DNA from 4 places in the Lactiplantibacillus sp. 30.2.29 genome. Region 3 is predicted to be linked to each of the others. Evidence: predicted binding sites of a transcription regulator. Region 3 holds the regulator's gene; each other region holds the start of a gene.
The links. The regulator Rex, encoded in region 3, represses fermentation and respiration genes when NADH is low (regulators of the CRP and FNR family bind a similar motif). The targets are predictions, from matches to a motif close to TTGTGAANTANTTCACAA.

Region 1 (4,926 bases), on a different contig from region 3:
ACCAAGCGGGTGAATTCACCTTCAGTTGTGGCATGGACATGGTTAGTGGAAAAGTGGTGGTCCAAGGATGACAACGACGCGTCGGTTTTGGATTTCATTAATTTTTTCATTACCGTTATTAGCAAATATGATTTTGATGCCGTTCGGGTGGATGCTGCCAGGGGGTGACTGGACGCAACTGGCACTGACGACAGTCATCATGCTCGTGTCGGCACGGCCATTTCTGCAAAGTGCTTGGGCGTCATTTAAAAAGCACCACGCCAACATGGATACACTGGTTGCAATCGGGACCGCAACGGCTTATTTTTATAGCTTATATGCGATGGCGACGGGTCAAGCGGTCTTCTTCGAAAGTGCGGCGCTCGTGACGACCTTCGTTTTGCTGGGCCAAGTCTTTGAAGAACGGATGCGGCATAACGCCTCGAACGCCGTTGCCAAATTAGTTGGTTTGCAAGCCAAAGAAGCGGAGGTTTTACGCGGCACCGAGTTTGTGCAAGTGCCATTGGATCAAGTGGTGGTTGGTGATATTATTCGGGTCAAACCTGGCCAGAAAATTCCAGTCGATGGCGTCATTACGGCTGGTCAGTCAACCGTTGATGAATCGATGGTGACGGGTGAAAGTATGCCGGTTCAAAAGCACGAATCGGATGCCGTTATTGGTTCGACGATCAATAGTAACGGGACCTTCCAGTTTCGAGCTAGCAAGGTCGGTGACCAAACAATGCTGGCACAAATCGTTGAGCTGGTCGAAAAGGCTCAGAACAGTCACGCGCCAATTCAAAAGCTGACGGACAAAGTCTCTGATATTTTCGTGCCGGTTGTTTTAATTATTGCCATTTTGACGTTTCTCACTTGGTACGTGTTACTCGGCGCTAGTTTGGCGAATGCTTTGATTTTTGCCGTGGCGGTCGTCGTGATTGCTTGTCCATGTGCGCTCGGTTTAGCGACACCAACTGCTTTAATGGTCGGAACCGGTCGTGGTGCCAAGCTCGGAATTTTGATCAAAAACGGTGAAGTGTTGGAAGCCGTTAACGAAATTCAGACGGTTGTTTTTGACAAGACCGGGACGATCACCGTGGGCAAGCCCCAAGTCACGGACATTGTTGGTGATGAGACGCAAGTCTTACGGGTCGCCACTAGCCTCGAAGCTGCTTCCGAACATCCACTCGCAGCTGCAATTCTAAAACGCGGCCAGGATAGTGCGATTAAAGCGCCCACGGCCACTGATTTTCAAGCGGTTGAAGGTAAAGGCGTCACCGCGCAAATCGACGGACAAGCTGCCGTTGTCGGCAATCATAAGCTGTTGATGGACGAGGCGATCAGCGATGACTTGGCTCAAGCCGCCACTAAGTTACAGGACGCGGCTAAAACGGTGGTTTACGTCGGCCTCAATCATCAAATTATTGGGTTGATTGCCATTCAGGATGTCGCTAAATCAACGTCCAAAGCGGCCATTGCGAGTCTAAAAGCACGCGGATTAAAGACCGTCATGTTGACGGGGGATAATCCACGGGTCGCGCAGTCCGTCGCCGCACAAGTGGGTATCGATGATGTAATTGCGGATGTGTTACCGGGTGACAAGGCGGCCCACGTTGAAGCCCTTCAAAAGACGGGCAAGGTGGCCTTTGTCGGCGATGGCATCAATGACGCGCCTGCCTTGACCACTGCTGACGTCGGTATTGCGATGGGTTCTGGAACGGATATTGCCATCGATGCGGGTGGCATTGTGCTCGTTAAGAATGACATGCGCGACGTTGACCGGGCGTTAGCCTTGAGCAAGAAGACGTTTAATCGGATCAAGCTCAACCTATTCTGGGCCTTTGTCTACAATGTGCTCGGTATTCCAGTCGCTGCGGGGGTCTTCTACGCGATTGGCCTGACGTTGAGTCCTGAGTTAGCGGGCTTAGCGATGGCGTTTAGCTCGTTGTCAGTCGTGACGAGTTCAGTCTTGCTCAACAAGGCCAAGCTGGGTACGGCGGCAGCGCAACCAGCCTAAAGCGCGACGCACTTTGTCAGCGAGATACTGACGAACAATTAAATTGATCAAGTGAACCGGTGTGGTGCCTGTAATTAGGCACCATGCCGGTTTTTATTTAAATGAAAGTTGCATTGAATGATTGAAAATAACCGATAAACTTCACAAGATGGTGCAAATGAGTATTATATTTACACTAATTAAGTATCATATCGTTAGGGTGAAATCGGAAATTAGCCGGTATTAATAGGATTTGGACGTTTGTAAGCGATAATGAAAGCGTTTGAATTTGATTGTGGATTGTGTAACAATATGAATTGTAAGCGTTTTACATACTATTTGAAACGAGGGTTTGATTATGAAGATTAAAGCAGCAGTAGTTGATAAAGTTAATGATCCATTTGTCATTAAAGATGATATTGATTTGGCGGAAATGACACCCACTGATTTACAAATTAAAATCGTGGCATCCGGGATTTGTCATTCTGATGAAGCGATTCGGCGCGGCGATGCCTCACTCGGCTATCCCGTTATCTTAGGCCATGAAGGTTCTGGGATCGTTGAAAAAGTTGGTTCTGAAGTCACTAATTTCGAAGTCGGCGATCCCGTTATCTTGTCATTTTACGCTGACGGAACTTGTGACAACTGTTTGAAAGGGATGCCAACCAAGTGCCGGAACTATGCGGACTACAACTTGAGCGGGACCCGTCCAGATGGTTCTGACCATTTCCAAGAAAACGGCCAGCATATCAGTGACATGTTCGACCAATCCTCATTCACGACTCATACGGTGGTTGACCAACGCAATGCCGTTAAAGTGCCTAAGGAATTAGACTTACGGCGCTTGGGACCTTTAGGCTGTGGTTACGTGACTGGTAGTGGGACCGTCTTGAACAGTCTCCAACCACGTCCTGGCCAAACGATCGCGGTCTTTGGGACTGGTGCCGTTGGTTTAGCTGCCATGATGGCTGGTAAGATTTCAGGTTGTACTGAAGTCATCGCCGTGGATATTGTGGATTCACGGTTGGAATTAGCCAAGGAATTAGGCGCAACGCACGCCATCAACAGTAAAGAAGAAGACCCTGTCGAAGCCATCAAAAAGTTAACGCACGGCTATGGGGTTGACTTCGCCGTTGATACCACCGGTGTTGAACCAGTAATGGTATCCGCAATCCATGCCTTAGCACAAGGTGGGACCGCTGCTTTGATCGCCGTAACGTCTAAGAACATTACCATCAGTTCATGGAACGACCTTTGCGTTGACGATAAGAAAGTCATCGGGGTCAACATGGGTGATTCGATTCCTGGCGTTGATATTCCACGGTTGATCGACTTCTATCAACATGGTATGTTCCCATTTGAAAAGACTGAAAAGTTCTACAAGTTTGAAGATATCAATCAAGCCAATGCCGATTCTGGTAGTGGTAAGACCATCAAACCAGTCTTGATTATTGATGAAGACTACGTGCCTGGCAAATAAGCTTCAGGCTGATGCCTTTAACAGATTGAAATAAGCACAAAAACAACACCGCAGCTCTAGTGCAATCGCGCTGGCTGCGGTGTTGTTTTTTATTGACTGTATTGCCGTTGACAGCTGTTAAACGGCGTGATACCCATCGTTAGGACTTGATGCCGCGATGGTATTGTTGCCGGCTTTGATGAGTAGTTGCACGATGATTCAACATGTAAAGTCATCGGTAATCATTTAATGAGCGAGGCCATTAGAGATGAGTCGATGAACCAAGCCGTTTCAGAAACCGCTACCATTTAAGTGCTAGCAGCTAGCTTTAGCTATCTTGTACGCTGGGGCAGTCAGTAGGCGCGGTTTTACTTCGCGTCATAAGCCGCTTGGAAAATCTTGATAATATCTTCCTTGGTGCCTTTACGCGGATTTGAGAAGGCGTTGCCGTCTTTGAGGGCGTTGCTGGCCATGTGCTCGAAGTCCTCGATTTTGGCGCCGATTTCCTTGATTGAGTGTGGAATCCCGACGTCTTCACTGAGTTGTTTCATCGCTTTAATGGCTAATTCAGCGGCATCGCGGGTCGATAAGCCATCGGTATTTTCACCCATTATTTTGGCCAGTTCGGCAAAGCGTTCTGGGCAAGCAATCAGGTTATATTCTTCAACGTAAGGTAATAATAGGGCGCAGCAGACCCCGTGTGGCGCGTCGTATTGACCACCGAGTTGATGGGCCATTGCGTGCACGTAGCCTAAGTTGGCGTTGTTGAAGGCCATCCCGGCGAGCATTTCGGCTTCGACCATGTGGGTCCGGGCCTCGAGATTATGACCGTTGGCAACCGCCTCGCGCAAGGAAGATTCAATCAACTTGATAGCTTGAATACATTGCGAGTCGGTAATCGGATTGTGGTCGACGGAAACGAAGGGTTCAATCGCCTGAACGAAAGCGTCCATCCCGGTAGCGGCGGTTAATCCCTTAGGAACGTCCAGCATCAGCGTTGGGTCGTTGAACGAAACCAGCGGCATGTTCCGCCATGATGCGACCACGAACTTGTAATGGGTGGCTTCATTGGTGATAACGCAGTGGCGGGTGAGTTCTGACCCGGTTCCGGCAGTCGTGTTGACCGCAATCAGTGGTGGCAGGGCGTTTTTGAGCGTTTCAATCCCGGCTAACTTGGTGATGTCGTCACCGTTAGTCATAATAATTCCCGCGCCCTTACCAGTATCATGCGCAGAACCGCCGCCAATCGTAATCAGTGAGTCGGCATGGTTGCTTTCGTAGAGTGCTTTGACGGCTTGAATGTTATGAATTTTGGGATTAGGTTCGACTTGATTGTAAATAACATAGTCGATCCCAGCAGCGTCGAGTGAGGTCCGGACTTGGGCAACGGCACCGTTTGGGAGACTCTCTAAAAATTTATCCGTGACGATGACGGGTTTGTGCATCCCCAGGGTCTTGGCACGGTCACCAATCTTGCTAATCACACCGGGGC
Region 2 (4,926 bases), on a different contig from region 3:
AAGCCTGGATTAACGCTGAAAAAGCTGACTTTGGGAATTGTATTGACGATCTTTGGTTATATCTCCATGGCGACCTTTTACTTAGTGAGCCAATGGTTGACGAAATACGGCAGTGATGTGATTCATTTAAATCTGGTACATGCACGTATGCTTGTGAGTGTCTACAGTGTTGGCTCAATACTAGGCGTGGTTGTGACCGCGGTATTAGTGGAGCGGATTATCAAGCCAGTCTGGTTCATGCTGATCGACACAATAGTCTCATTGCTGGCATTATTAGCGTTAACGTTGATTCCGACGTGGGGTGTTGCACTAGTTAGTTCGTTTGTGATCGGATGCTCCGCAGCTGGCGGCGTCATGCAGCTGGGATTGACGATCATGAGTGATACATTTCCACGTGCGAAAGGTCGAATTACCGGTATATACTACACGGCTAGTGGTCTAGCTTCATTTACGATTCCGGTGTTTACGGCGTGGATTTCGCAATATGGGATTCATGATATTATGTGGTTCGATGTGATGATTGCGGTTATCGGTGTCATTTGCAGCATCGTGGTATTGGGAATTGGTCGTGAAAAAAGAAGTGTTACAGCTTAAAAACGTCAAAGAGGTTAAGCAGCCTCTTTGGCGTTTTTAGGTTCCGATAATTAAATCATCCGTTCGACTTGTGTGTAATGTTGCCAACAATAGCTGCGACTGAATTCTTCAAAGCGATTAACGGACGGTGTGACAAAGTGATTACGTTTACTAATCAGATAGATTTGGTGCCGTAATGGCTGATCGGTGAGGTGCTTTAGTGTAATACTGGACTGGTCTAAAAGTGGTAAATAAGGCATCAGTGCAACACCAAAATTATAACTGACAAAGCCAGCCATCGTGTGGTCTTCCTCGACTTCATAAGCAATTTTAGGTTCAACATGGGCATCCTTCAAAATTTGGTCAATCAGTGGTCTCAAGCCACTGTTATGCGAAAAACAAATCATGGGGTAAGGTTCTAAGTCTTTAACGTGCAGTTCCGACTGCTTGGCTAGGGCATGATGACTTGGAATAGCCGCAACGATTTCTTGTTGAACTAATGGGATGAAGTCAAAGAGTGTGTTGGTTGGCTGTTCGCCTAACTTTTCGACATTTGAAGCCAAAACGAGATCATATTTTTCATCTGCTAATTCTTCTAGTAATTCTGTTGAGTTTCCTTGTCCTAGTTCGAAGGTAATGGCGTGATTCTTATCATCGGTGTGGAACTTGGTCATTAATTCGGGGACTAGTTGCTGCCCAAGTGTATAAGTGAAGCCGAGTTTGACATGACCAGTATCAGGGTCCATAAGTTGTTTGACGAGCTCATTACCTTGTGATAAATCGCTTAAACTCGCAGTAATATACTTCAAATAGACGGCACCAACTGGTGTCAAACGAATATTTCGGCCGTCTGGTTCGAATAAAGGGACACCAAGTTCACTTTCTAATTTTTTAATGGCGTAACTTAGCGAAGGCTGTGATATACCAAGGTTTTCAGCTGCTTTTGCCATGTGCTGAGTTCGTGCCAATTCTTTGAAAAATTCCAAATGTCTTAGATTCAATACGTGTGATACCCCTTTCATTCATAAAAATATTTAATCAATATAGCAACGGTTCTATATTTATTATATTAAAGCATTTTGTTAAGATGACAAGTGAATTGAGTAACAAATATTAAATAATATAAATTTTAGGAGTGGATTAACATGACAGAACGTATCGATGGACACACATTATTAATTGGTTTGATGGCTTACCCGATTCGCCATTCAATGTCACCAACAATGCATAATAATGCTTTTGCAAAGTTAGGATTGAACTACGCTTACCTTGCTTTTGAAATCGATAACAAAAAGTTGCCTTCAGCAATTGAATCAATCCGTACATTGGATATGCGGGGCTCAAATGTTTCAATGCCGAATAAGCAAAAAGTATTGCCATTACTTGATAAGTTAGACCCAGCTGCTGAAATGTGTGGTGCGGTTAACACGATTGTTAATGATGATGGCGTTTTAACCGGCTACACAACTGATGGGATCGGCTTCATGAAGTCACTTGATGATGAAGGAATCAACATTCGGGGACATAAAATGACTTTGGCTGGTGCCGGTGGTGCTGGGACTGCGATTGCAGTTCAAGCTGCCTTAGATGGTGTTAAAGAAATGTCAATCTTTAACTTACACGATGCTGAATGGGAAAATGCCCAACATAATGTTGACTTGATTAATGAACGGACTTCATGCCACGCCACATTACATGCCCTAGAAGATCGCGATGATTTCAAGAAAGAAATTCAAGATTCATTTATTTATACCGATGCTACCGGTGTTGGTATGAAGCCACTTGAAGATAAGACTTTGGTTGATGATCCAAGCTGGTTACGTAAAGACTTAGTTGTCTTTGATACGGTTTATGCACCACGGACAACAAAATTAATGAAAGTTGCCCAAGAAGCAGGCGTTGAACATGTCTTTAATGGTTTAGGCATGATGCTAGAACAAGGTGCAGCCGCTTTCAAGCTTTGGACTGGAGAAGACATGCCAGTTGATTATATTCGCCACATTCTATTCGATGAAGATGCTGCAGCACAAAAATAAGTAGGAGGTTGCCATGAAAAATAAATATATGCCAACTGCCATTAGCTTATATTTAAATTATTTCATCCATGGTATCGGAGTTATTATTTTAGCTCAAAACATGGAAGCTTTGGCTAAACATTGGCAAACAACTACTGGTGGGGTTGCTGTGGTTATTTCCTCACTAGGAATTGGCCGGTTGATTGTTTTACTGGTTTCTGGATTCCTATCAGATAAATTTGGACGTAAGCCGTTCGTTGTATTGGGTGTATTAACTTATTTATTGTTCTTTGCGGGGATCCTGCTAAGTCCATCGATTACCGTTGCTTATATTTTCGGGATTTTAGCCGGAATCGCTAATTCGTTCTTGGATTCCGGGACGTACCCAGCGCTGATGGAAATGTTCCCAGAATCCAAAGGGACTGCGAATGTCATTATTAAGGCATTCATTTCTGTAGGTCAATTTGGATTACCATTATTTGTTAGCTTCTTAGTTGCTGGCAATTACTGGTATGGCTGGTCATTCATCTTCTGTATCGTTGTGATGGTCGTTAACTTACTGTTCTTGTTGAGCGCTGGCAAGTTTCCAGTTGCCAATCAAGATGCTAAGGTTGCTGCGGCTGATGCAACTGAGGAAGCTAAACCAGAATCAAAAGGTAATTTGTGGTTTGATGGAACATTGTTCATCTTATACGGGTATGTTTCACAAGCAACGTTCTATCTTGTCAGTCAGTGGTTAAGTCAGTACGGGACTAAAGTGGCCGGCATGGGAGATGCAAGTTCGCGTGCGTTAATTAGTTATTACAGTATTGGCTCAATCGTGTGTGTGTTAGTGACAGCTGCATTAGCTAAACGCGCCGTAAAAGAAATTCAATTCTTAGGCGTTTATACGTTACTCTCATTCTTATCATTGTTATTAATGTATCTGTTCCCAACATCCTTGATGTGTTCAATTATGTCATTCGTTGTTGGTTTCTCAGCTGCTGGTGGTGTGATGCAGTTAGGCCTGACAGTGATGTCGACATTTTTCCCACAAGGCAAAGGAACGATTACTGGGGCATTCTATACTGCAGGATCAATCGCATCCTTTACGATTCCTCTAGTTACCGGTATGATGTCAACAAACTTGGCTAATATTTTCTTATTCGATGTCATCATTGCATTGATTGGATTTATTTTAGCCGTATTGATTACTGTTCGTTATTACCATCTCTTTGGTAAACGTTCACAGAAGGGAGCTTCTATTGACAATGCAACCAGTCATTAAATTACGAAACATCGAATTAGGCACTGGCCGTCCCAAAATCGCGGTGCCCATCACGGGTAAGACGGTCGCGGATATTCTGAGTGCAGTTGATCCGATTAAGGCCGCTAAGCCGGACTTAGTTGAATGGCGCATTGATTTCTTTGACGGCGTCACGGATGCCGCTAAGTTACAGGATGCCGGCCAACAACTGCGAAACGCATTAGGCGATATTGCCTTGCTGACGACGTTTCGGACGAAGGGTGAAGGCGGTGAATTGGCCTTAGCCGACGCTGACTACTTCAAGGTGTGCCAAGCGGTGATTGCTGGGAATTTCACCGATGCGTTGGATGTTGAACGTTATCATGAAGAAAAGGACGTTAAGCAGTTGGTCGCGCAAGCTCAGGCTGTTAACGTCGTTGTCATCATGAGTAATCATGATTTCGACAAGACACCAAGTGCTGCGGAGATCGTCAAACGGTTGACCAGCATGGTGGACTATGGTGCGGATGTCGCTAAGATGGCTGTCATGCCACAATCCGCTGAAGATGTGTTGACACTACTGACCGCCACCAATATCGCCCATCAAACGTTGTCACGGCCTGTGATTACGATGTCGATGGGTGACTTAGGTAAAGTTTCACGGATCGCGGGCGAAGCCTTTGGATCGTGTCTCTCATTTGCCACGGTCGGTGCTGCTTCAGCGCCGGGCCAGATTGCCTTAGCGCACCTACGCCCAGAACTAGAAGACTTGAAATTGAATTAAGCGATTAAATAAACTAACGATGAACAAGTGGGGTCAGCAGGATGATGGAAACGCATAAGAAATATGTCTCGCAATTTACGATGATGGGTACCGTTATCTCGCTGACCCTCTTTGAACCGAATCAAACGGCGGTTGAGGCCGTCTATGATTACTTGCAACGGATGGATGAGGTCTTTTCGGTCAATCGCCCCGATTCGGAAGTGGCCGCGATCAATCGCTATGCTGGGATTCATCCGGTGTTGGTCAGTACGGCGTGCTTTCGGTTAGTAGCGGATGCGATTCGCTATACGCAACAGTATCCGACTAGTTTTAACGTTCTGATTGGACCG
Region 3 (4,926 bases):
ATGGCCCAGGACTTGTCGGGGCCTTATTAGTAGGCGTTAATGCAGCCAAGACAGTCGCTTACGCTCACCATTTACCATTGATTCCAGTTAACCATATGGCCGGCCATATCTACGCGGCCCGGTTTGTGGAACCGTTCGAATTCCCGTTAATGGCACTGCTCGTGTCTGGCGGCCATACCGAACTGGTTTACATGCAGGCGGATGGTCAATTTGAAATCATTGGTGAGACGCGAGACGATGCGGCTGGAGAAGCTTACGATAAAATCGGTCGTGTGCTGGGTGTTCCTTATCCAGCGGGGAAAGTCATTGATGAGATGGCCCATCAAGGTCACGATACCTTCAACTTCCCCCGGGCAATGATTGATGAAGATAACTACGATTTCAGCTTTAGCGGGCTGAAGAGTGCCTTCATCAATACAGTTCATCATGCTGACCAGATTGGTGAAACGCTTGATAAGAATGATTTAGCTGCTAGTTTTCAAGCCAGTGTTGTCGACGTTTTGATGAGCAAGACGTTGCGGGTCTTGAAGCAATACCCAGTCAAACAACTCGTCTTGGCGGGGGGCGTTGCGGCCAATCGCGGCTTACGTGAACGTCTCCAACGCGATTTGCCAGCGGCGTTTCCAGACACCAAACTCATTTTGGCGCCATTGAAACTCTGTGGTGACAACGGTGCAATGATTGGTGCAGCCGGCTATGTGCAATATCAACACCACCAATTCGGTGATGCGACCCTCAATGCTGACCCTAGTCTGGAGTTTGACTGGATGCCAGGAATGCTGAAATAAATCAAAAATTGGCAGTCAGTCCAAATTAAGGATGACTGCCAATTTTTAGTTGGTTCTGTTGAAGCTAGATGGTCACAAACGAAAACGGACCGTCGTTTCAGTGATGTTAACTAGCGCAAAACCAAAATAGCCGCCGCAATTTTCCATAATGGAAAGACTTGCGGCGACTATTTTGGTTTCTCGGATAACCGAGTTTTAGCGAATGATTTACAAAACCGGCCTAATCAAAGGCTTCCAGAGCCTCAGCTTGTTCAGTCCATTCCGTTTCAACTTGCTCTTGTTGCGCGCTGATTTCATCTAATTCTTTTTGTAGATCCGTTAAGCGGCCAACATCCGCTGAGACTTCAGGTTGGGCCATTTCAGTTTGGATTTTGGTGGCTTGCTCATCGAGCGTGGTCATTTGTTCTTCCAGCGCTGCCACGGTTCGTTCCAATTTACGCTTTTCACGTTGCTGTTGCTTGCTAGCTTGATAATCTTGCTGGCCCTTTGAGCGGGGTGCAGCGGTTGCAGCAGAACTTGGCTCTGCGGCGTTAGCGCTAGCTGCTGACTCAGCGGCCTGACTAGCTGCGGCGGCTGCCATTTCAGCTTGTTCCTGTTTTTTATCAATATAATAATCGTAATCGCCAAGGAAGAGTTCGGTTCCTTCTGGCGAGACTTCCACGACGCTGGTTGCCACTTGGTTGATGAAGTAGCGGTCATGCGAAACGAAGAGGAGGGTACCATCAAAATCATTGAGGGCCACTTCTAACACTTCGCGACTATCAATATCCAAGTGATTGGTCGGTTCGTCCAAAATCAAAAAGTTATCGTTTTGCATCGCGAGTTTCGTCAGCAATAGCCGCGCCCGTTCACCACCAGATAGGGCGTGAACCGGTTTGTCGACATCGGCACCCGTGAAGAGGAAACTTCCCAAAATCGTCCGAATATCCTTCTCGGGCGTGGTGGGATGTTCGTCCCAGAGTTCACTTAAGACGGTCTTTTTGTCATTTAAGTTGCGTTGCTCTTGGTCATAGTAGCCCGTGACAACGCCGGTACCGAAGACGGCCTGGCCTTTGATGAACGGAATCTGGCCGAGGATACTCTTGAGAAAAGTCGACTTACCGATTCCGTTTGGACCCACGATGGCAATGGCTTCGTGCTTCTTAACGTTTAAGTTATCCGGTTCCGACAGAATATGCCCGTCGTAACCAACTGCGGCATCCTTGACGGTCAAAACGATGTTGCCGCTTTGCTTCGCAGCGTGAAAACCGAAGTGGGCCGTTTTTTCATCACTATCAGGACGGTCGATCCGGTCCATCTTGGCCAACTGTTTCCGCCGCGCTTGAGCTCGTTTGGTCGTCGAGGCCCGCACGATATTCCGGTTGACAAAGTCTTCAAGCTTGCTAATCTCGGCTTGTTGCTTTTCGTAATGCTTCCACTGAGCTTGAATCCGAGCGGCCTTTTCTTGCACAAACTGGTCGTAGTTCCCAGTATAGTGTACCATTTCGTGATGTGACAGGTCGTACACTTCATTGACGACGCGGTCTAGGAAGTAACGGTCATGGCTGACGATCAGTAGGGCACCGGAATAGGATTGTAAGTAACTTTCCAGCCACGTCAACGTTTCGACGTCCAAGTGGTTGGTCGGTTCGTCCAGGATCAGCAAATCGCGCTTTTCTAGCAGTAGCTTTGCTAAGGCCAGTTGAGTTTTTTGTCCACCGGAAAGTTCGGTGACCGACTTGTCATAAACATCGGCATCGAACTGAAAACCGTGTAGGACACCACGGATTTCGGCCTGGTAGCCATAGCCATTTTTCTGTTGAAATTCTGTCTGAACTTGGTCGTAAGTTTTTAAGGTTTGTTGGTAGGCCTGGTCATCGTTCATGATGGCGGGATCGCTGAGCTGATTTTCAAGCGCATGCATCCGCTTCTCAATGGCGTGTAGTTCAGCAAACACGCTGCTCATTTCTTCCCAGATCGTATTTTGACTATCCAATCCTTGGTCTTGAGCTAAGTAACCGATCGTTAGACCCTTGCGCATCGATATTTGGCCTTCGTCAGGCACGGTCTCGCCGGCAATCATTTTAAGTAAGGTTGATTTACCAGCACCGTTGCGGCCGACTAAGGCAACGCGGGCGTGTTCTTGGATGTCCATTTGTACGTTATCGAACAAGACATCGGCGCCAAAACGCCGCATAACTTGCTGTACTTGTAGTAAAATCACGCTTTATTAAGCTCCTTTCACATTTGATTCGTGAGATAATTGTAGCATATTGTTACGGTTCGACCCAATTATTCGGAATAATAAGTAATTATTATTTCACAAAGTCGCAGGTTATGCTAGAATAGTGTCAGCAAATTCACAAACTTTTGATTGGGAGGAAACGTCCGAATGGCAGAGACAAAGATTCCACGGGCAACGGCAAAACGATTACCAATTTATTATCGCTATTTGAATATTTTACTAGACGCAGATAAGAAACGGGTATCGTCAACTGAATTGTCCGAGGCGGTTAAAGTAGATTCAGCAACGATTCGGCGTGATTTTTCGTATTTTGGGGCCCTCGGTAAACGCGGGTATGGATACGATGTTGAAACGCTGCTGGCATTTTTCAAAAAAATTCTAAATCAGGACACGCTAACCAACGTCGCGCTGATTGGGGTCGGTAATTTAGGCCACGCCCTGTTGAATTTTAATTTCCATAAAAATAGTAATGTCCGGATCTCAGCGGCTTTTGATGTTAATGAAGCCATTGCAAATACGGTCCAGAGTGGGGTTCCCGTCTATCCAATGACGGAACTCAAAAAGCAATTGATCGAACAACAGATTGAAATTGCCATCTTAACGGTGCCAACAACGGTTGTTCAAAAGATTACCGATGAGTTAGTTGATGCGAATGTTAAAGGCATCATGAACTTTACCCCATTACGGATCTCAGTTCCAGAAACAGTGCGGGTTCAAAACGTTGATTTAACCAATGAATTACAGACCTTAATTTACTTTATTGAACATTATGGTCAACAATTGGGTGACAACGGTCAAGATGAACCAGACGAAGATGAAGATTAGTCTGCGCATGCATCTCAAGATTATGATACCAAAAAGCTTCTCTGAAATAAATTTTCGGAGAAGCTTTTTTGAACGTCTAAATTAATGCCACGAACGAATAAGCGACGCAATCTAATGAAGTGCAGTCAAGAGCGTCGGCACAACGACCGCAGCGTTCATCAAAATATGAGACGTCATCGAAGTCTGAATTCGGCCGGTATGTTGATAAAGCCAGCAGAACAGCAATCCAACGAAGGCGTAGAGAATTAGATGACCGTCCGCGTGGGCGAGGCTGAAGAGAAAGCTCGAAATCAAGGCGGCCCCGATTTTGCCGGTCACCGCACTCAAGTTACCAAAGATGACCTTGCGGAAGACGATTTCTTCCATAATTGGGGCACCCACGATAATGGCTAAGAAAAATACCGGGTATTGTTGCCCAACGGTGAGTAGGGTCGACGTATTGTTGGAAGCCGTCGATTGCCCCAACATCGCAGTTATTTTAAGAATCAGAACTTGGCCGACAATGACTAGGACGAGCCCAATCAGGCCCCATAGAATGGCGACCAGCCAGTTACTGCGCTGCTGCTCAACGGCGTTTTTGGCTGTCATTCGGCGTGCTAGCCACAGCAATAGCAGTGCGCCGACCAAGTAGTCGACCGTTTGAATCAAGAAGACTTGGGACCCCAGTTGATGAAAGGCGGCCACTAAGACGCTTGGTAGCGCATAAACAATAAAATAAATAATCAGAATTAAGATTGATTGGCGGCGATTAACCATCAGCTCACGTCCTTTTTGAAAGTTTGTTCGATTTTTTCATTAACACACGCATTGTGTTCGTTAATTTATCATGAATCATGATTAAATCATGGTGTTTTCTGAGTTCAAGCCCGCCAGCTGAGACCCGCTGGAAACAGTGCGAATTTGCGTAAACCTACTGTTGTGGTGACGTCCTAAGCCGGCTTCCAGGCATTCTGGGCAATGGCCGGAACGTGGTGGACACAGATTTAAGCCGAAGCCCACGTCTTAAATACTGGTCTTTCATGTCTCCTGCAATATGGATGAAACGTGTTCGGGTCAGACTGGGACTTCCGGTTAGCTACGCCAGAACGC
Region 4 (4,926 bases), on a different contig from region 3:
TATCAGGGCTTCGAATCCACTGAAATCGGCCATCCCGAAATTCAGCGGGTCGCCCCAAAAGTCCACGTTTCAACCGGTGATGATAAGGTCGTCGATTCGATCAAAGACGTGGTCAAGGCGACCGTCAAAGATGGCATGACGATTTCATTTCACCACCATTTTCGGAATGGGGATTTCGTCTTCAACCAAGTCATGCGGGCAATCATTGATGCCGGTATCCAAGACCTGACTTTGGCACCTTCCTCATTAACGGGTGTCATGAACGATATGGTGATCGAAGCCATCAAGGCGGGGACGATTACCAACATCACTAGTTCTGGGATGCGTGGCTCACTTGGCGACTTCGTTTCACACGGTGGCTTGAAGAACCCGGTCATCTTCCGTTCACACGGTAACCGGGCACGGGCCATCGAACACGGCGATATTAAGATCGACGTGGCTTTCCTGGGGGTTCCAAATGCGGATCGGTTAGGTAATGCGAATGGGATGGCTGGTAAAGCAGTCTTCGGTTCATTGGGCTACGCGTTAATGGACGCGCAATACGCCGATCAAGTGGTCTTACTCACGGATAACCTAGTTGCTTATCCAAATACGCCAGCTTCAATCAAGCAAACGCAAGTTGATTACGTGGTCAAAGTCGACCAAGTCGGTGATCCAGACAAGATTGGTTCTGGTGCAACGCGCTTTACTAAGGACCCAAAGGAATTAAAGATTGCGCAGACGGTCAATGACGTCATTGTCAACTCACCATACTTCAAGGACGGCTTCTCATTCCAAACTGGTTCCGGTGGTGCCGCTCTGGCCGTAACCCGCTACTTACGCCAAGCCATGCTCGATAATCAAATCAAAGCATCGTTTGCACTCGGTGGGATTACCAAACCAACTACCGACTTGCTCGAAGAAGGGTTAGTCGACAAAGTCATGGACGTTCAAGATTTTGATAAGGGCGCCGCGGCTTCAATGCACGCCAACCCAAATCAACAAGAAATCGACGCTTCATGGTACGCGGACCCAGACAACAAGGGTGCGATGGTCGACCAATTAGATGTCGCCATTCTCAGTGCCTTGGAAGTTGACACCCATTTCAACGTCAACGTCATGTCTGGCTCTGACGGGGTCATTCGGGGTGCAATCGGTGGTCACCAAGACGCTGCGACGGCCAAGTTAACGATCATTTCCGCGCCACTCGTTCGGGGCCGGTTAGCAACGATTGTCCCAGATGTTACGACGGTCGTGACACCAGGCGATTCGATTGATGTCGTGGTCACTGAATATGGGATTGCCATCAACCCACGGCGGCAAGACTTGGTCAAGGCATTGAGCCACGTTCCAGGTGTGCCCGTTTACACGATTGAAGAACTTCAACAAATGGCCGAAAAGAAAGTCGGTCAACCACAACCACTTGAATTCACAGATCGGACTGTCGCATTGATTGAATATCGCGACGGCACGATTATTGATACGATCAAAGCGGTTAAGGACTAACCTAATACTGATTAATAATGACCTTGCTGGTAAATTGCCAGTTGGGTCATTTTTTTAAAGTAAATCAATCTGAATTGAGCAGGGGCGTTCGATGGCAATTATGTCCAATGTGAGCCTAAAAACTACGAAATATGTAGTACAATATAAATAGTTGCGAGTTGTGCCTATTGTTATTTAGTATTAAAGATGATTAAATCATGCCAGTTAGTTGGTTTGTTGTTCGTCAGCCGGTGCGTGTCTTAGTCCGACCTCCGGGGCTGGCTGACAACGCTGGAACAGGGCGGACATCGATTTGAACTTACGCAGAAGACCACTGCGCAATTTCAAATACGAGTCTTCTTCTAGCCCGGGAAGACCACCCGGACAAGAAGAACTTCGCCCTTGAGCATTGTCAGCCAGCCCCTCCAGTCGGGAAGCCGCTCGAATGGCGGATGAACGGCCACCTATCTGGGTACAATTGACCACTGAATGTTAGGAGACAGGTCCTTCAAATAAACTCTTAATCAGCACTGACGCTGATTTGTCGCACGTAAATCCTGTGAAGACGGTCTAAAGATTATTGATAAGTATTACTGGTAGCTAGCTTTAAAATTTACCAATCGTTTTGCCTTTCATCTGGGATTCACGGTTTGTAATCTCGGTCGACTAGAAAAAACAACAATGCTCAGTGATGCTATTGGTTTATAACGCTCAAATACAAGTTAGGATAACTTAGTGAAAATCAGTAGCTCACTTTACAGTTTGAATGCTCAAAATAACCGTATGTTAAGAATCAATGACCAATCCATCAAAAAGTTGGGCCCGCACATGTCTGCCTTTCGAATACCATCCCGGCTGGAAGGTATTCTGGGCAAGGCCCAGTGATTCTCAGAGTGTGAGGTTCAGACGGGTTGGGACTGAGGATTAGCCTAGCTAGAACGTTAAGCGGCGAACTTCCGCTTGGCGTTCTGGCGTAGCCAACCGGAAGTCCCAGTCTGACCAGAACACGTTTCATCCATATCGCAGGCAATGTGAAAGACCAGTATTTAAGACGTGGGTTGTCGGCTTAAATCTGTGTCTACCACGTTACGGCCATTGACCAGAATGCCTGGAAGCCGGACTAGGACGTAGCAATCACAGAAAGTTTACGGTAACTCGCACTATTCCCAGCGGGTCTCAGCTGGTAGCTCTTGAACTTAGAAACTGGCATGATTTAATCATCCATAATGCCGAATAATAACAAGCGCAACGCGTGTAGCGAATGATAAGGTGATGTGAGTGAATAATGATGGATCAATTTCCAAATTTTAAGCTATTTATCGATAAATACTTACCATGGCTGGCCGTGATTGGTTTTGTTGTGACGGTTGGTGCTAATGGTAATGTCTGGCTGTATTTTATGGCAGTGCTGATTGTATTCGTGGTGGTCGCAATTATTGACTTACTATTCAAATATTGGAACCACGCCAAAATTCTAGGCATCATGATTGTCCTTCTAGTGCTTGGATTATGGTTGAACCGCTAAGATTGATGTTAGGTGGGCATATTTAGACTGTCTTTGTCAAAAACATCTCGGCTAATCGCAATTAGTAGGGGTGCTTTTTGTCTTGGCTCGCGATAACTTGTTTTTTGACATGGTTCGGTCATACAGCTAGAAGCGCTGTTGCTCAGCCGATGTGATTTCTTGTCGATTTTGGACTATGAAAAGGGCAAAAAAGTGCTGATTACGATTAAAATCAATCAGCAGAGATAAATCGTGACATGTGAAAAAATAAACATTTTTATCGTGAACGCGATTGTTGCAAGTTGTAGATGACAAACCACTGCCACATCAATCTCATAACTAAAACTTATAACTAAATCGATGTTTGACTATAGTCTTCTGGAGGCGCTAAACTTAATTTATAAATTGAATGTTATTTTTTTCACACATTTAGTAAGCGCTTACCAACACATTAATTGGAGGTTATTAACATGACAGAATATCGTGTAGAATCAGATACTTTAGGCGAAGTTAAAATTCCAGCCACCGCGCTGTGGGGGGCCCAGACTGAACGGAGTCGCCATAATTTCCCAACTGGTACGAAGATGCCATTAGAAATTATCCGGGCACTCTTGCAAATCAAACGGGCCGCTGCCATTGCGAACAAGGAAGTTGAAGCAATGACCGCCGAAAAGGCTGATTTGATCGTAGCCGCCATTGATAAATTGTTGGCGTTAGACGATGAAGACTTGCGGAAGGACTTTCCGTTAGTTGTTTATCAAACTGGTTCAGGAACTCAAACCAACATGAACGTGAACGAAGTTGTGGCCCATATGGCCGGCAAACTCAACCCAGACGTTGAAATTTTACCAAATGATGACGTTAACCATGGTCAAAGTTCGAACGACATTTTCCCAACGGCTATGAACATCACAGCTGCCGTGGCTGTCGATAAATTGATTGCGGCTGCCGAACACTTATTAGATGAATTAAAAGCTAAACAAAAGAAGTACTGGCGCGTTGTTAAGATTGGCCGGACCCATTTACAAGACGCGACGCCATTAACATTTGGCCAAGAAGTCAGTGGCTGGGCAAGTGCCATCGAACATGACATTGCTTACTTGAAACAATTGAACCCAACCTTGGGCGAACTGGCCATGGGTGGTACGGCTGTCGGAACTGGGCTGAATGCGGCGCCACATTTTGCTGAAAACATTGCCGCTGCAATGAGCAAACTGTACGGCATTGAATTTACTGCTGACTCCAATAAGTTCTATGGCTTGGCCCATCACTCTGGTTTGAACGTGGTCCATGGTGCCATCAAGACGTTAGCGGCTGATTTGATGAAGATCGCCAACGACGTGCGGTTCCTCGCTAGTGGCCCACGGGCTGGATATGACGAATTGAACATTCCAGCTAACGAACCAGGTTCATCGATCATGCCTGGGAAGGTCAACCCAACTCAGGCTGAAGCCATCACCATGGCAGCAGTTCGGGTCATGGGGAATGACGTGGTCGTGGACTTAGCCTCTAGTCAAGGTAACTTTGAAATGAACGTCTACAAGACTGTGCTGATTGACGCCTTCTTGGAATCCGCCGAATTATTAGCCGGTACGATTACTGGTTTCGCAGACCGGATGATTGCTGGTTTGACGATCAACGAAGACCGGATGGCTGAATTAGTGGACCGTTCCTTGATGACTGTGACGGCGTTGTCACCACACATTGGTTACCATGACAGTGCGGTGATTGCCCAACAAGCTGAAAAAGCGGGCACGACCTTGCGTGAAGCGGCCATCAAGTCTGGTAAAGTTACAGCGGAACAATTCGACGAATGGATGGTTCCAATTGATATGACCAACATTGATAATTAAGGTAAACTAGTGATAGCGCTCCTGTAGCGAGTGGCGACTAGGCTGGCGACGGGTCATTGTTCCGCGAGTGGAATGGTGGCCCGTACCCGCTTATCGCTAGTTTAC

Region 1: KGF65_RS07740 (NAD(P)-dependent alcohol dehydrogenase) is a predicted target of Rex. The motif match lies at 2,269-2,286, and genes of this name have one in related genera.
Region 2: KGF65_RS13575 (shikimate dehydrogenase) is a predicted target of Rex. The motif match lies at 1,666-1,683, and genes of this name have one in related genera.
Region 4: KGF65_RS02720 (class II fumarate hydratase) is a predicted target of Rex. The motif match lies at 3,378-3,395, and genes of this name have one in related genera.

Annotation. Positions count from the first base shown of each region.
Region 1 is NZ_JAGYGU010000011.1:85,478-90,403, reverse strand. Features, by position in the region: gene KGF65_RS07750 (cupredoxin domain-containing protein) at 1-71, shown strand, start outside; gene KGF65_RS07745 (copper-translocating P-type ATPase) at 68-1,996, shown strand; gene KGF65_RS07740 (NAD(P)-dependent alcohol dehydrogenase) at 2,334-3,455, shown strand; gene KGF65_RS07735 (iron-containing alcohol dehydrogenase) at 3,803-4,926, opposite strand, start outside.
Region 2 is NZ_JAGYGU010000029.1:24,636-29,561, reverse strand. Features, by position in the region: gene KGF65_RS13585 (MFS transporter) at 1-594, shown strand, start outside; gene KGF65_RS13580 (LysR family transcriptional regulator) at 645-1,574, opposite strand; gene KGF65_RS13575 (shikimate dehydrogenase) at 1,719-2,609, shown strand; gene KGF65_RS13570 (MFS transporter) at 2,623-3,855, shown strand; gene aroD (type I 3-dehydroquinate dehydratase) at 3,839-4,597, shown strand; gene KGF65_RS13560 (FAD:protein FMN transferase) at 4,639-4,926, shown strand, end outside.
Region 3 is NZ_JAGYGU010000015.1:29,890-34,815, forward strand. Features, by position in the region: gene tsaD (tRNA (adenosine(37)-N6)-threonylcarbamoyltransferase complex transferase subunit TsaD) at 1-788, shown strand, start outside; gene KGF65_RS09735 (ABC-F family ATP-binding cassette domain-containing protein) at 1,009-2,991, opposite strand; gene KGF65_RS09740 (redox-sensing transcriptional repressor Rex) at 3,160-3,837, shown strand; gene KGF65_RS09745 (CPBP family intramembrane glutamic endopeptidase) at 3,949-4,593, opposite strand.
Region 4 is NZ_JAGYGU010000003.1:26,954-31,879, forward strand. Features, by position in the region: gene citF (citrate lyase subunit alpha) at 1-1,485, shown strand, start outside; gene KGF65_RS02715 (flagellar biosynthesis protein FlhB) at 2,750-2,989, shown strand; gene KGF65_RS02720 (class II fumarate hydratase) at 3,439-4,821, shown strand.